2 regions of the Pseudomonas sp. COR18 genome follow, and region 2 is predicted to be linked to the other one. Evidence: predicted binding sites of a transcription regulator. Region 2 holds the regulator's gene; the other holds the start of a gene.
What was found. Region 2 encodes sigma-54, which starts transcription at its own class of promoters, with help from an activator protein. Its sites were predicted from a motif close to ANTGGCATNNANNTTGCTNT; they were not measured.
Positions count from the first base shown of each region.

Region 1: a site for sigma-54 is predicted at 2,600-2,619, ahead of ACM62G_RS07440 (pilin). Genes of this name have one in related genera too.

Region 1 is NZ_CP183808.1:1,609,765-1,615,206, forward strand. Features, by position in the region: gene ACM62G_RS07435 (hypothetical protein) at 392-2,035, opposite strand; gene ACM62G_RS07440 (pilin) at 2,157-2,555, opposite strand; gene pilB (type IV-A pilus assembly ATPase PilB) at 2,780-4,480, shown strand; gene ACM62G_RS07450 (type II secretion system F family protein) at 4,484-5,442, shown strand, end outside.
Region 2 is NZ_CP183808.1:3,681,999-3,687,440, reverse strand. Features, by position in the region: gene lptC (LPS export ABC transporter periplasmic protein LptC) at 1-501, shown strand, start outside; gene lptA (lipopolysaccharide transport periplasmic protein LptA) at 488-1,033, shown strand; gene lptB (LPS export ABC transporter ATP-binding protein) at 1,033-1,758, shown strand; gene ACM62G_RS17010 (RNA polymerase factor sigma-54) at 1,953-3,449, shown strand; gene hpf (ribosome hibernation-promoting factor, HPF/YfiA family) at 3,529-3,834, shown strand; gene ptsN (PTS IIA-like nitrogen regulatory protein PtsN) at 3,844-4,308, shown strand; gene rapZ (RNase adapter RapZ) at 4,311-5,168, shown strand; gene ACM62G_RS16990 (HPr family phosphocarrier protein) at 5,185-5,442, shown strand, end outside.

The DNA.
Region 1 (5,442 bases), 2.1 Mb from region 2:
CAACCCGTTTGAACGTCGTGCGTGGGCAAAGACTGTGGCGCAAAGACAGCATGCCGTAATCAGTGCAACTTCCGTAAGGGCCCACGCCGGCTGACGTGCGCCTAGGGAAGAGACTATACCCGCCAGCAAGATCAACCCACAGGTCAGAACCGCAGGCTGATCAACCAGACTGGGTGGTGCCGATGATTTACGACAACACAGAAGGAAAACAAGCGCGGTACTGGCAATGACAACCTGTCCGAGACGCTGAACGATATGCCCCCCAGGCCATGCCCCAGAACCATAACGGCCGCCATAAGCAGCGTGAATAGCAACCAGGCCTTTGCCCGCCCACTCCAGGCACTGTCCATCACGTCCTCGAAATATCTGTTTCAGGCAACCAGCAATAGGATCAGGCTTTTGGAGCCAGCATCAACGGGGCCTTGGGATAAGCTCGGGCGCAGGCCAATGGGCTGCCTTTGTCGCATCCCAATTCAAGGTAACGCTGCGACTCGTCCAACTGCCCCAAGCTCTTCAGGGCATCAGCCATGCCGACATAAGGCCTTGCATAGTCAGGGCTGAGGCTTATAGCGTGTTCAAACTCCAACTTGGCCGCTTCTGCCTCTCCACGTATTAGATAAATTTTTCCGCGCTGATAATAGGCATACTCATACTTGGGTTTAAGTGTTATCGCCTTGTCGATATTTTTCAACGCCAAATCAACAAAGCCAGCATCCAGGTATGTCACCCCAAGATTGTAATAAACCCGGTAGCCACCAAAAAGACCTTGTTTGTCGTCCTGCGCCTCATAATATTGAACGGCTTCATCCCACACGAGCACAGGGGTAGACAGGGTCATCAGCCGATCATAGGAAAGCCCAAGCAGGTAAAGTGCAAAAAAGGGAACCAGGGTAACCAGATAAATTCTCTTGAGCCGCAGCAGCGCCAATGCTAGGGCAATGAACAATCCCGGCATCCACAGATAACTGCGATACAGCACGAAAGGCTCCTGCAAACGGACTGCAGCCAGTTCCGTCGCGAACATCACCCACGGGAACAGCAACGCAAAACCCAGGAGACCGTTACGAGCCCCACGCAACAGCAATGTGAAGGCTGCCAGACCATAGGCAACAAAGGCCACGAGACCGGCCCAGGCCCACCAGACACCGTACCCCAGAGGAAAGGGCACACGAAGATCAAGCCCCATCGTTTTGCCTTGGGGCAAGATCAGGACCGAGAGGTATTTGAAGAACAGGCCCGTCTGGTTCAGCACGCTCAACACATACAGCGAGCCATTCGGCTGGAATGCTTCATCACTGAGCACCTCCCCACTCTTGAGCTCATAGGTATTACCGATCAACCCCTTGGCCCAAAATACAACTGATAGGGCAAAAATGCCCTGTACCGCCAGCACTGCAAAAATTTCCTTGGTACCGAACGAAACGGAGAGTCGGCTACGGCGGTGCAATATCCATAACAGGAAACACAATGCCGGCAACATCACGGCATGCTCCTTGGCATACAGCGAAAGCAAAATGCACAGGCAGGACACCCAAAGCGCCCAGCGCTTTCCACACAGCCCCTGCCAGAACGCCCATAGCCCCAGCAGGCCAAAAAGAGTGGCACATACTATAGTGCGCTGGACCAAGTAACCCTGAGTCTGGATGGCCAACGGATGTACGGCGAATAGAAAAGCGACAATGAAGGCCGCGGTATCTGTACTCAGAAAAAAAGAGGCTCGTCTCTCCAGGCTGTTGAGAAGCTGACGAATAAATCCGAAAACCACTAAGGCCGTGCAGCCATGGAGAATCAGATTCTCCACTCGCAACCAGATGATCCTGTCACTGAGATAGACGAAGCTGGCGGCCATGGAATGGTACACCCATAACCGTGGAGCAAGGCTAAAGCCCATGGATAGCATGGAACTAGGGGTACCTTCCCCGAAAAAGGCCTCATCATCAAAAACCAAGGGATTATTCAAGAAAGGAAAGCAAAGTATCAGCAACAGGCCAGCAGAAAAAACGACAAGCAACAAAAAAAACAATCGACGCGACACCATAGCGTTCCTAATTATTTAGCCGTTCAAACGCTTAGCGCTCATGAAACTGGTACTCTTTAACGGGAGTACCAGTTTCATTTCACTACGTTGGATTATTAGGCCCCGTAGGTATTCAATATCATTTACAGGTGTTAGCCGCGGCACAGGTACCAGTCTGAGCCCAAGTGATATTACCAGCGTTGAGAGTAGGTGCGAGGATAGTTGTCCAGCCACCCGCAGCAGTAGTCCCCGTCAAACTGATTGTGCCGTCAGTCACAGAACCAGACGCGAAGTTAGGAGTGGCAGCAGGAATGGCAGGGATACCATTGGAGCCTGCCGTACAGTTGGTTTTGGTACCTAGATCATTAATGCAGACAGCCACGGCCGTCTTATAGGCGTCAGCCATAGTATTCACTTCGGCAAAGCGGGCCTTCTGCGTATAGCTGTTATACGCAGGCAACGCGATCGCCGCCAAAATGCCGATGATCGCCACGACGATCATCAGTTCGATCAAGGTGAAACCCTTTTGAGCATTCATATTTCGTCTCCAGACGTGAAAAGGCCGTATGGCTCGTGTACGTCAAAGCACGCGCCGTGCCATGCCTTATGAGACTGCCGCACGCCAGTGGTTGAACCCTTACCACTTGCAAAGACTGCTTCAGAACAACAAAACCTGACATTTTTTGTCACCTCCCCATCCCCGATTTGGCACCACAGCCCGACTACGCTATAAAACTCGCAATGTCCGTGTCTGGTACCTACATGAACGATATCGCCCTCTCCGGCCTGGCCAAGCAATTGGTGGCGGCCGAGCTGATTACCGACAAGAACGCTCAGCAGGCGTATCAGCAAGCCCAACGCAATCGGATGTCCCTGGTCAGCTACCTGGTGCAGAACAAGCTGGTGAAAAGCCGCGAGGTAGCGGAGATTGCCTCCGAGCACTTCGGCGTCGCCCTGCTCGACCTGAACGGCCTCGACAAGGAAAGCCAGCCCAAGGGCCTGGTCAGCGAGAAGCTGATCCGCCAGCACCATGTCCTGCCGCTATGGCGGCGCGGCAACAAGCTGTTCGTCGGCATCTCCGACCCGAGCAACCACCAGGCGATCACCGATATCCAGTTCAGCACCGGCCTCAATACCGAGGCGATCCTGGTGGAGGACGACAAGCTCACCGACGCCATCGACAAGTTTTTCGACAGCGGGGCCACCGGTCTCGAAGACATGGCCGATGTCGACCTCGATGGCCTGGACATCGAGTCGATCGATGACAAGAAGAACGACCCGATCGCCGGCCAGGATGCCGACGACGCCCCGGTGGTGCGCTTCGTCAACAAGATGTTGCTGGATGCGATCAAGGGTGGCTCTTCGGACCTGCACTTCGAACCCTACGAAAAGGTCTACCGCGTGCGCCTGCGCACCGACGGCATGCTCCGGGAAGTCGCCCGGCCGCCGATTCACCTGGCCGGGCGGATCGCCGCGCGCCTGAAGGTCATGGCCAACCTGGATATCTCCGAGCGTCGCAAACCCCAGGACGGCCGGATCAAGATGCGCATCTCGAAGACCAAGGCCATCGATTTCCGGGTCAACACCCTGCCGACCCTGTGGGGCGAGAAGATCGTCATGCGGATCCTCGATCCGTCCAGCGCCCAGATGGGCATCGATGCCCTGGGCTACGAACCGGATCAGAAAGACCTGTACATGACGGCCCTCAAGCAACCGCAGGGCATGATCCTGGTCACCGGCCCCACCGGCTCGGGCAAGACCGTCTCGCTCTATACTGGCCTGAATATCCTCAACACCGTGGATATCAACATTTCCACTGCCGAAGACCCGGTGGAGATCAACATGGAAGGCATCAACCAGGTCAACGTCAACCCGAAACAGGGCCTGGACTTCGCCCAGGCCCTGCGCTCGTTCCTGCGCCAGGACCCGGACGTGATCATGGTCGGCGAGATCCGTGACCTGGAAACCGCCGAAATCGCGATCAAGGCGGCCCAGACCGGCCACATGGTGCTGTCGACCCTGCACACCAACAGCGCCGCGGAAACCCTGACCCGCCTGCAGAACATGGGTATCCCCGGGTTCAACATCGCCACCTCGGTCAGCCTGATCATCGCCCAGCGCCTGGCACGCAAACTGTGCCCGCACTGCAAGAGGGAAATCGATATTCCCCAGGAAACACTCCTTAAGGAAGGTTTCCCTGCGGATCAGATCGGCAGGTTCAAGGTCTATGAACCTGTGGGCTGCGACCAGTGCAATGGCGGCTACAAGGGGCGCGTGGGAATCTACGAGGTGGTGAAGAACACCCCCGACCTGCAACGACTGATCATGGCCGAAGGCAACTCGATCGAGATCGCCGAACAGATGCGCAAGGAAGGCTTCAACGACCTGCGGACCTCGGGCCTGCGCAAGGCCATGCAGGGGCTGACCAGCCTGGAAGAAGTAAACCGGGTCACCAAGGACTGATTCATGGCGACGAAAGCGGTAAAGATAAGCACCTACGCCTGGGAAGGCACCGACAAGAAAGGTACCAAGGTCTCCGGCGAACTTACCGGCCACAACCCGGCGCTGGTCAAGGCGCAGTTGCGCAAGCAGGGGATCAACCCGGGCCGGGTTCGCAAGAAAGGCTCGTCGCTGTTCAGCAAGGGCAAGCGTATCAAGCCCCTGGACATCGCCCTGTTCACCCGCCAGATGGCCACCATGATGAAAGCCGGCGTGCCGTTGCTGCAGTCCTTCGACATCATCGCCGAAGGCTTCGACAACCCGAACATGCGCAAGCTGGTGGACGACATCAAGCAGGAAGTCGCCGCAGGCAACAGCTTCGCAACCTCGCTGCGCAAAAAACCGGAATATTTCGATGACCTGTACTGCAACCTCGTCGATGCAGGCGAACAGGCTGGCGCCCTGGAAAGCCTGCTCTCACGGGTAGCGACCTACAAGGAAAAGACCGAGGCGCTCAAGGCCAAGATCAGGAAGGCGATGAACTACCCGATCGCGGTGATTCTGGTGGCGATCGTTGTCTCGGGGATCCTGCTGATCAAGGTGGTGCCGCAATTCCAGGCGATCTTCGCCGGCTTCGGTGCGGAACTGCCGGCGTTCACGCTGATGGTGATCGGTCTTTCGCAGATCCTGCAGGACTGGTGGTGGGTGGTGACCCTCGGTCTGGGCGGCGGCATCTATGCACTGATACGCGCTCACAAGAAGTCCGAGCGCTTTCGCAACTGGATGGACCGCACGCTCCTGAAAGTCCCGATCATCGGGCCGATCATCTACAAATCGGCCGTGGCCCGCTTTGCCCGTACCCTGTCGACCACCTTCGCCGCCGGCGTACCGCTGGTCGAAGCCCTGGACTCGGTGTCGGGCGCGACCGGCAACGTGGTGTTCAGGAACGCCGTCAACCGCGTCAAGCAGGACGTTTCCACCGGCAT
Region 2 (5,442 bases):
TGGAACATCAGCCCGGAACGCTTCCTGGAACAGACGGCCGCACCGGTGGACAACAATGCCATCGACTACTATGCGATCAATGCCCATAGCGTCCAGTACATGCCCGACGGCAAGGTGCAGTACGACATGACCGGTGACAAGGTCGAGCATCTCAAGGTTTCCGACGTCACCCTGGTGACCAAGCCGGACCTGCAGGTCTACCGCGGCACCGCGTTCCCCTGGCACGTCCAGAGCGAACGCGCCGAGGTCAACCCGGACGGCACCGAGGTCGAGCTGATCGACTCGGTGCGGGTCGCGCGCACCGACGAAAAACAGCGCCATGTCATCATTACCACGACCCGGATGACAGTATTCCCACAGAAGCAATATGCGCAGACCGAGCAAGCCGTTAGAATCGACGGCCCCAACGGCGTGACCACGGGCAAGGGCATGAAAGCCTATCTGGAAGAAAGCAGGATGCACCTGCTATCGAACGTAAGAGGACAGTATGAGTCTCGTTAAAACCCTCCCTATTTTGCTCAGCCTGGGCGCAGCACTGGGAAGCGTGAGCGCCTGGGCTCTGCCGAACGACAGCGAGCAGCCCATCCGCATTCAAGCTGACGACGCTCAACTGGATGACAAGCAGGGCATCGCCACCTACAAGGGCGACGTCATCATCACTCAGGGTTCGATGATCGTTAAGGGCAACACCGTGACGCTCACCCGGACCAAGGACGGCGCCATCGACGTGGTGACCTCCGTGGGCAACCTGGCCTACTTCGAGCAGAAGCAGAAAGCCACCGACCCGCAGCCGGTCCGCGGCTACGGCAAGACCATCCAGTACCATGCCCAGCAGAACCGCATCGTCCTGATCGACCAGGCCAAGGTGGTCAACGAAGGCAACACCACCGAAGGCGAGAAGATCGTCTACGACACGGTGAAACAGGTGGCAACCGCCGGTCGCGCCAACGGCAGCCCGATCACCACGCCGCGCCAGCGCATCGACATGGTTATCCAGCCGAAAAAGAAAACTGACGAGCACAAGGCCCAGTAATGGCAATTCTGAAAGCCCAGCATCTGGCCAAGGCCTATAAAAGTCGCCAGGTCGTGCGTGACGTCAGCCTGTCGATCGAAAGCGGACAGATCGTCGGCCTGCTCGGCCCCAACGGTGCTGGCAAGACCACCTGTTTCTACATGATCGTCGGCCTGGTCCAGGCCGACCAGGGTCGCGTGCTGATCGACGACCAGGACGTCAGCCACCAGCCGATGCACGGCCGCGCCCGCGCCGGGATCGGCTATCTGCCCCAGGAAGCCTCGATTTTCCGCAAGCTGTCGGTGGCCGACAACATCATGGCGATCCTCGAGACCCGCAAGGACCTCGACAAGGCCGCCCGTCGCAAGGAGCTGGAAAGCCTGCTGCAGGAATTCCATATCAGCCACATCCGTGACAACCTCGGCATGAGCCTGTCCGGTGGTGAACGACGCCGCGTGGAAATCGCCCGTGCCCTGGCCACCGCGCCGAAGTTCATCCTGCTGGACGAACCGTTCGCCGGTGTCGACCCGATTTCCGTGGGCGACATCAAGCAGATCATCCATCACCTCAAGGCCAAGGGCATCGGTGTACTGATCACCGACCACAACGTCCGCGAGACCCTGGATATCTGTGAGACCGCCTATATCGTCAACGATGGACAACTGATCGCCGAAGGCGATTCGCAAACCATCCTGGCCAACGAACTGGTCAAGGAAGTCTATCTGGGCCACGAGTTCCGCCTGTAAGCATCGGGGAACCCAATACCCGCCTGAGCGCATGAGTTTTCGATAAGAACCACCGCTTTTTCCGGCTTTTTATTGTTACAGCGCTCTAGGCAAACACTCCGGTTTCGGGCATATAATTTGCTTATGTTTGGCGCTCCGGCGCCCTGTAGTGGATGGCGCATGCGCGCCGGCAAATAAGGTGTTAAGCCCCTGCCATGAAACCATCGCTAGTCCTTAAAATGGGCCAGCAGCTGACGATGACGCCGCAGCTGCAACAGGCCATCCGCCTGCTCCAATTGTCGACCCTGGATCTTCAGCAGGAAATCCAGGAAGCCCTGGAATCCAATCCGATGCTCGAACGCCAGGAAGAAGGCGACGACTTCGATAACAGCGATCCAATGGCCGACAAGGCCGAGCAGAACACCACGCCCGAAATCCCGGAAACCTCCTACCAGCAGGAAACCGCCCCCACCGTCGACAACATCGACGAAGGCGAGTGGAGCGAACGCATTCCCAACGAACTCCCGGTCGACACCGCCTGGGAGGACGTCTACCAGACCAGCGCCAGCAGCCTGCCCGGCAACGATGACGACGAGTGGGACTTCACCACCCGCACCTCGGCCGGCGAAAGCCTGCAAAGCCACCTGCTGTGGCAACTGAACCTGGCTCCGATGTCCGACACCGATCGCCTGATCGCCGTGACCCTGATCGACTGCATCAACAACCAGGGCTACCTGGACGAGACCCTCGAAGAGATTCTCGAAGCGTTCGACCCGGAGCTGGACATCGAACTCGACGAGATCGAGGCCGTCCTGCATCGCATCCAGCAGTTCGAGCCCGCCGGCATCGGCGCGCGCAACCTCGGCGAATGCCTGCTGCTGCAACTGCGCCAGCTGCCGGCCAAGACCCCCTGGCTGAACGAGGCCAAGCGCCTGGTCACCGATTTCATCGACCTGCTGGGCAGCCGCGACTACAGTCAGCTGATGCGGCGCATGAAACTCAAGGAAGACGAACTGCGCCAGGTCATCGAACTGGTACAGAGCCTCAACCCGCGCCCCGGCTCGCAGATCGAGTCGACCGAAGCCGAGTACGTGGTCCCCGACGTGATCGTGCGCAAGGACAACGAACGCTGGCTGGTGGAACTGAACCAGGAATCGGTGCCACGCCTGCGGGTCAACCCGCAGTATGCCGGCTTCGTCCGCCGTGCCGACACCAGTGCCGACAACACCTTCATGCGCAACCAGTTGCAGGAGGCGCGCTGGTTCATCAAGAGCCTGCAGAGCCGCAACGAGACACTGATGAAGGTCGCCACCCAGATCGTCGAGCATCAGCGCGGTTTCCTGGAGTACGGCGACGAGGCGATGAAGCCGCTGGTGCTGCACGACATCGCCGAAGCGGTGGGCATGCACGAGTCGACCATTTCCCGGGTCACCACCCAGAAATTCATGCATACCCCCCGCGGTATCTACGAACTGAAATACTTTTTCTCCAGCCACGTCAGCACTTCCGAAGGCGGCGAATGCTCGTCCACGGCGATCCGCGCAATCATCAAGAAACTGGTGGCGGCGGAAAATCAGAAAAAGCCGTTGAGTGACAGCAAGATCGCTGGTTTACTGGAGGCACAAGGCATTCAGGTCGCCCGTCGTACCGTCGCCAAGTACCGCGAGTCCCTCGGAATCGCGCCTTCCAGCGAACGGAAGCGGTTGATGTAACCGCCGGGCGTGCCACAGCGTTCCAGTGGCAAGCCATCAGGCTTGCCGCTTTATGCACTGGCAACGAAGGAGAAGCTGTATGCAAGTCAACATCAGTGGACACCAACTGGAAGTGACCGAACCACTGCGTGTCTATATCGGTGAAAAACTCGACCGATTGGAACGCCACTTCGACAAGATCACCAACGTACAGGTGACAATGGCCGTCGAGAAACTGAAGCAGAAAATCGAGGCCACTTTGCATATCCACGGCGGCGAGGTGGTTGCCAATGCAGAACATGACGACATGTATGCAGCAATCGACCTGCTGACCGACAAGCTCGACCGCCAACTGAAAAAGCACAAGGAAAAGAACCTGCACCTGCTCCAAGGTACGGGTCGTTAACATCCTCCCATGATTCGACTTGAAAATATCCTGACCCCCGGCCGTTCCCTGGTGAACGTGCCGGGCGGCAGTAAAAAGCGTGCACTCGAACAAATTGCCAACCTGATCAGCCGCGAAGTGCCCGATCTGGAGATGCAGGATGTCTACGAGAGCCTGATCGCCCGTGAAAAACTCGGCTCCACCGGCTTTGGCAATGGCATCGCCATCCCCCACTGCCGGCTCAAGGGCTGCGAAGCGCCCATCAGTGCCCTGATGCACCTGGACGCCCCTATCGATTTCGACGCCATCGACGGCGCCCCGGTCGACCTGCTGTTCGTGCTGCTGGTCCCGCAGGCTGCCACCGATGCGCACCTGGAACTGCTCCGGCAGATTGCCAGCATGCTGGACCGCAAGGAGGTGCGCGACCGCCTGCGTAGCGCACCAAGCAATGAAGCCCTGTATCAGGTTGTCCTGGACGTGCAGAACGGTCAGTAACCATGCGCTTGATCATCGTCAGCGGCCGCTCCGGCTCAGGTAAAAGCACCGCCCTCGACGTACTCGAGGACAGCGGCTATTACTGCATCGACAACCTGCCGGCCGGGTTGCTGCCGGAACTGGCCGAACGGGCGTTGATCCATACCGAGCTGGCGCAACCGCTGGTCGCCGTGTCCATCGACGCGCGCAACCTGCCCAGCCACCTGTCACGTTTCCCCGAACTGCTGGACGAAGTCCGCGGCCGACATATCCAGTGCGACGTGCTGTACCTGGATGCCGATGAGGAAACCCTGCTCAAGCGTTTCTCCGAGACCCGTCGACGCCACCCCCTGAGCAGCGCCAACCGCTCGCTGGCCGAAGCCATCCGCGACGAGAGCAACCTGCTGGGGCCGATTGCCGACCTGGCGGACCTCAAGGTCAACACCACCAATCTCAACCTCTATCAGTTGCGCGATACCATCAAGCTGCGGCTGCTGAACCAGCCGGAACCGGGCACCGCATTTCTGGTAGAATCGTTCGGCTTCAAGCGCGGCATGCCGGTGGACGCCGACCTGGTGTTCGACGTGCGCTGCCTGCCCAACCCGTATTGGAAACCGGAACTGCGCGAGCAGTCCGGGCTCGACCAGCCGGTAGCCGAATACCTCGCCGCACAGCCGGACGTCGAGGAGATGTTCCAGGACATTTCCAGCTACCTGCTCAAATGGTTGCCACGCTTCGCCGCCAGCAACCGTGCTTACGTCACCATTGCCATTGGCTGCACCGGCGGGCACCACCGCTCCGTCTACCTGACCGAGCGCCTGGGTCAGTTGTTGCAGCAGTCCCTGAAGAACGTCCAGGTCCGCCACCGCGACCTTAGCTGAAAGGATCACCATCGCGATGCCCGCTCTGGAAATCGAAATCATCAACAAGCTGGGCCTGCATGCCCGCGCTTCAGCGAAGTTCGTCGGCGTTGCCGGCCAGTATCCCTGCCAGATCCGGGTCGGGCGCACGCCCGAAAGCATGGTCGACGGCAAGAGCATCATGGCCATGATGATGCTGGCTGCGGGCAAGGGCACCCGGATCCACATAAAGACCGAAGGCGAACAGGAAGACGAGGCCATGGCGGCGTTGGTGGCGTTGATCAACAACTACTTC